2 regions of the Achromobacter sp. 10T422 genome follow, and region 1 is predicted to be linked to the other one. Evidence: riboswitches for the same ligand, from Rfam matches in the RefSeq annotation. Region 1 holds a riboswitch; the other holds the start of a gene.
What was found. A riboswitch is a leader RNA that binds a small molecule or an ion and turns the genes downstream of it on or off. The one in region 1 is predicted to bind glycine.
Positions count from the first base shown of each region.

Region 2: linked by a shared signal. The riboswitch ahead of AC1DB0_RS16230 (D-amino acid dehydrogenase) and the one ahead of gcvT (glycine cleavage system aminomethyltransferase GcvT) in region 1 are both predicted to bind glycine.

Region 1 is NZ_JBFTHD010000009.1:119,971-122,366, reverse strand. Features, by position in the region: gene AC1DB0_RS24235 (ZIP family metal transporter) at 1-655, shown strand, start outside; glycine riboswitch at 715-814, shown strand; glycine riboswitch at 849-972, shown strand; gene gcvT (glycine cleavage system aminomethyltransferase GcvT) at 1,063-2,163, shown strand; gene gcvH (glycine cleavage system protein GcvH) at 2,264-2,396, shown strand, end outside.
Region 2 is NZ_JBFTHD010000005.1:577,358-579,753, forward strand. Features, by position in the region: gene AC1DB0_RS16230 (D-amino acid dehydrogenase) at 1-1,022, opposite strand, end outside; glycine riboswitch at 1,063-1,162, opposite strand; glycine riboswitch at 1,163-1,253, opposite strand; gene ampC (class C beta-lactamase) at 1,375-2,396, shown strand, end outside.

The sequences.
Region 1 (2,396 bases):
CGGCTTCGGCGCGGGCGTGATGCTGGCGGCCAGCGCGTTTTCGCTGGTGGCCCCCGGTATTGCCGCCGCCGAAACGCAAGGCATGGGGCCGTGGGGCGCGGGGCTGACGGTGGGCGCCGCCATCTTGCTGGGCGCGGGCGTGCTGCTGATCATGGACCGCACCCTGCCGCACGAACACTTCATCAAGGGCCGGGAAGGCATCGAGGCGCACCGGCTGCGCCGCACCTGGCTGTTCGTGTTTGCGATCACGTTGCATAACCTGCCCGAAGGCCTGGCGATTGGCGTGGGGTATGCGGGTAGCGACCCCGTGCGCGGCACCGCATTGGCCACGGGTATCGCCATTCAGGACATTCCCGAAGGGCTGGTGGTGGCGGTGGCGCTGCTGGCGGCCGGCTACAAACGCGCGTTCGCCGTGGCGCTGGGCATGTTGTCGGGGCTGGTTGAACCGCTGGGCGCCGTGCTGGGGGCGGCCATCGTGGGGTTTTCGGCGACCATGCTGCCATGGGGCCTGGGCTTTGCCGCGGGGGCCATGTTGTTTGTCATCAGCCATGAAATCATTCCCGAATCCCATCGCAAGGGGCACGAGGTCTACGCCACCTGCGGGCTGATGTTGGGCTTTGTTTTGATGATGCTGCTGGATACCGCGCTGGGGTAGCGCGCTTGATTTTTCGGTTTTCGGCGCAAGGCTTTCGTTGTATGCTTTCGCCGCTGTCATGCATGTTTGCGGGAGAGAGCGGCTGTTTCCACGAATCAGCCGCCGCCGAAGGCGCAATTCGCCCAGAATCGCTCAGGTAACCGATACCGCACATGCTTGCCCCGTCCCGGTTTTTCACCGTGTGGATGCGGCAAAACAGTACTCTGGAGAGACCTGGCGCCGACCCTCGAACAAGGGACATATCGCGCAGCCCAGGCGCCGAAGGTGCAAACCCGCCACGCGGGGCAACTCTCAGGCAAAAGGACAGAGGGGCGGAAGATTCAGCCGTAGCCGTGCGGGCGCAGTCCGCTTGTCACGACCGGCATTCCGTAACCCTGGCAAAGATTGCCGTCCCGGAGTTTCCGCGCATGTCCGCAACCCTCAAACGCACCCCGCTGGCCGAAGAACATATCGCCTCCGGCGCCCGAATGGTCGATTTCGGCGGCTGGGATATGCCCTTGGCCTACGGCTCGCAGCTCGAGGAGCACCACGCGGTGCGCCAGGACGCCGGCATGTTCGATGTGTCGCACATGCTGAACGTTGACGTCACCGGCCCCGACGCCTTCGCCTTCCTGCAACGCCTGGTCGCCAATGACGTGTCCAAGCTGACTGTGCCTGGCAAGGCCTTGTACAGCTGCATGCTGAACCCGCAAGGCGGCGTCATCGACGACCTGATCATCTATTTCTTCGCCGCCGACGAATGGCGCGTGGTGGTCAACGCCGGCACGGCCGACAAAGACATCGCCTGGATGCAGCGCGTGAAGCAGGCTGGCCAGTTCGACGTCACCATCGCCGCGCGCCGCGATCTGGCCATGGTGGCCGTGCAAGGCCCCAACGCTCGCGCCAAGGTCTGGGCCGCGCGCCCGGCATGGCAAGCCGCCACCGAAGCGCTGACCCCGTTTGTCGCAGCCCGCGTTGACGGCGACACGCTCGTGGCCCGCACCGGCTACACCGGCGAAGACGGCTTTGAAATCGTTTTGCCCGCGACCGAAGTCGTGCAGCTGTGGCGCGACCTGGTTGCGCAAGGCGTGCGACCGGCGGGCCTGGGCGCGCGCGATACGCTGCGCCTGGAAGCCGGCATGAACCTGTACGGCCAAGACATGGACGAGCTGACCCAGCCCGATCAAGCCGGCCTGACCTGGACCGTGTCGCTGAAGAACGCCGAGCGCCGTTTCATCGGCCGCGACGCCCTTGAACAATTCGCCACCCCCGCCACCTTCATCGGCCTGAAGCTGCAAGAGCGCGGCGTGATGCGCGCCCACATGGCCGTGCGCACGCCGGCCGGCACGGGCGAACTCACCAGCGGCACCATGTCGCCCACGCTGGGCGTGTCGATCGGCTTTGCCCGCCTGCCGCAAGGCGTGCGTCCGGGCGATACCGTCGAGGTCGACATCCGCGGCAAATGGGTGCCCGCCCTGGTCTGCAAGCTGCCTTTCGTCCGTAACGGCAAAGCCGTCGAACACTCGTAAACTCGAAGCTTCGCGCGAGCCGCCTGCCCGGTCCGGGCACGCGCCGCCCGCGCGAGGCGCGCAACACCATTCATCTACCCGCATTCCCTCAGGAGTTCCCATGAGTCTGCCCACCGATCGCAAGTACACCTCGTCCCACGAATGGGTCAAAGCTGAAGGCGACGTGTTCGTCGTCGGCATCACCGACACCGCCCAGGATCAATTGGGCGATCTGGTCTTCGTTGGCGACGTGA
Region 2 (2,396 bases), on a different contig from region 1:
CGGGTCCAGTCGATCAGGGGTTGGACGCGTTCGGCGCGGATGTCCATGTTGAAGCCGTTGAATTCCGCCGTGCCGGCCACGCGGAAGCGGTCGCCCAGGCGGCTGGTGACGATTTTTGCGGCTTCGTCCAGCAGGCTGACGCGCGGCGCGGCGGCCTGGCTTTCTGCGTCGTCCAGGTGGACGCTGATGGAATAGCCCTTGACCGGATAGATGTTCAGCGAATCACCCAGTTGCTGGGCGAATTTGCGGCTGGCGGCGCCCGCGCAGACGACGATGGCGTGGGCTTCGTGTTGCTCGCGTTGTGTGCCGCCGTTGCGCAGGATGTCGAGCACGTACGGCCGGCTGTCGCGGCTGATGTTGTCGATGTCGGCGTCTTGCACGAAGGTGACGCCCCGGCGTTCGCAGGCGGCGGCCAGGCCGCGCGTGAATTTGTGGATGTCGCCGGTGGCGTCGGATGGCGTGTAGAAGCCGCCGTAGCAACCGGTTTGCAGGGTGGGTTCGATGTCTCGCGCTTCGCTGCTGGACACTGCGTAGCGTTCAAGCCCGCCCGCTTCCAGCAATGCATTCGAACGGCGCGCGGTGTCGAAACTAGCGGCGTCGTGATAGATGTGCAGGATGCCCCGGCGTTCCAGGTCGAAATCAATGCCTTCTGCATCGGCCATGTCGAACAAGTGTTGGCGCGCTTCGATGGCCAGGCGGGTGGTGGCGATGGTGTTGTCGCGGTAGTTCGGGATTTGCGCCATGAACTGCGCCAGCCACGAATACTTGTGCCAGCTGAACTTGGGGTTGAGCAGCAGCGGGGCGTTCTTGCGCAACATCCAGCGCAATCCTTTCAGGATGGTGGCGGTGCTGTTCCAGACTTCGGCGTTGCTGGCCGATAGCTGCCCGCCGTTGGCGTAGGACGTTTCCATGGCGGGGTAGCGCTGGCGGTCGTAGACGGTGACGTCGTAACCCAGTTTGGACAAGGCATAGGCGGACGTGACGCCGGTGATACCGGCGCCAATGATGGCGATGCGGGGCATGATGGCTCCAGACGGTGTGGCAGCGGCCCATCTAGGCCGCAGCACCCCATCTGTCTCTGTACCTGAGAGCTTCACCCGCAGCGCTGACGGCGGCGGGTTCCCCTTCGGTGGGCGCGCACGGCGCCTCTCTCCAGATTGTCTAGACTCGCGCAGTCCTGTTGCCTGAGAGTTTCCGGGGCGGTTGCTCCGTCGGCGCTGGCCGCAAGGGCCAGTCTCTTCTACGCGGTTTTAAAACGACGGAGTAGAGAATAGCCAAGTTTCTGTCGCATTTGATTCAGGGTTAGTACTATGTTGCCGGCGGCGCGCGTAGCTGTCTGATAAAAATAGGACGAAAAGAATGAGCTTTCCCGCGATGCGACGCACGATGTTGTTGGCATTGGCCGTTTTTTCATCGATGGCGTCTGTGCCGCCCGCGATGGCGGCGCCCTCTGCGACCGACCAAAAGATCGATGCCGCAGCGCAGGCGCTGATGCAGGAACACGACGTGCCGGGCCTGGTGATTGCCATTACCCGCGACGGCCGCCACGAATTTCACCAGTACGGCGTGGCGTCGCGTCAGACAAAGGCGAAGGTCAGCCCCGACACGTTGTTTGAAGTGGGTTCGATCAGCAAGACCTACACGGCGACCTTGGCCACCTACGCAGAAGCGCTGGGCAAGCTGTCGCTGGGCGATAGCCCGGCGCGTTTCGTTCCCGCGTTGCAGGGCTCGGCATTCGCCAAACTGAACCTGATTCATCTGGGTACGCACACGGGTGGCGGCTTTCCGTTGCAGGTGCCGGACGCGGTGTGCAATGACGCGCAGTTGATGGATTACTTGAAAGCCTGGACCCCGCAGTACGCCGCAGGCACCTACCGGACTTATGCGAATCCCAGCATCGGCATGTTGGGCGTGGTGGCGGCCAAAAGCCTGGATCAGCCGTTCACGCAGGCCATGGAAAAGACGCTGTTTCCGTTGCTGGGCTTGTCGCACACCTACATCGACGTGCCGGCGGCGAAGATGGGCGATTATGCGCAGGGCTACAACAAGCAGGATGCGCCCGTGCGCGTGAACCCGGGCGTGCTGGCGGCCGAGGCGTATGGCGTGAAGACGAGCGCGCGTGACTTGATCCGCTTTGTGGATGCGAACATGAACGCCGCGGGCAATGATGCCATTCATCGCGCGATTCGCCAGACGCATGTCGGGTACTACCGCGTGGGCGACATGACGCAAGACTTGGCGTGGGAGCAATTGGCGTATCCCGCCACGCTGGACGCGCTGCTGGCGGCCAACGCGGGGACGCTGAACAGCCAGAGCCACCCGGTCACCGCGCTCGCGCCGCCGTCCGCGCCGCGCGATGATGTGTGGATCAACAAGACGGGGTCGACCAACGGTTT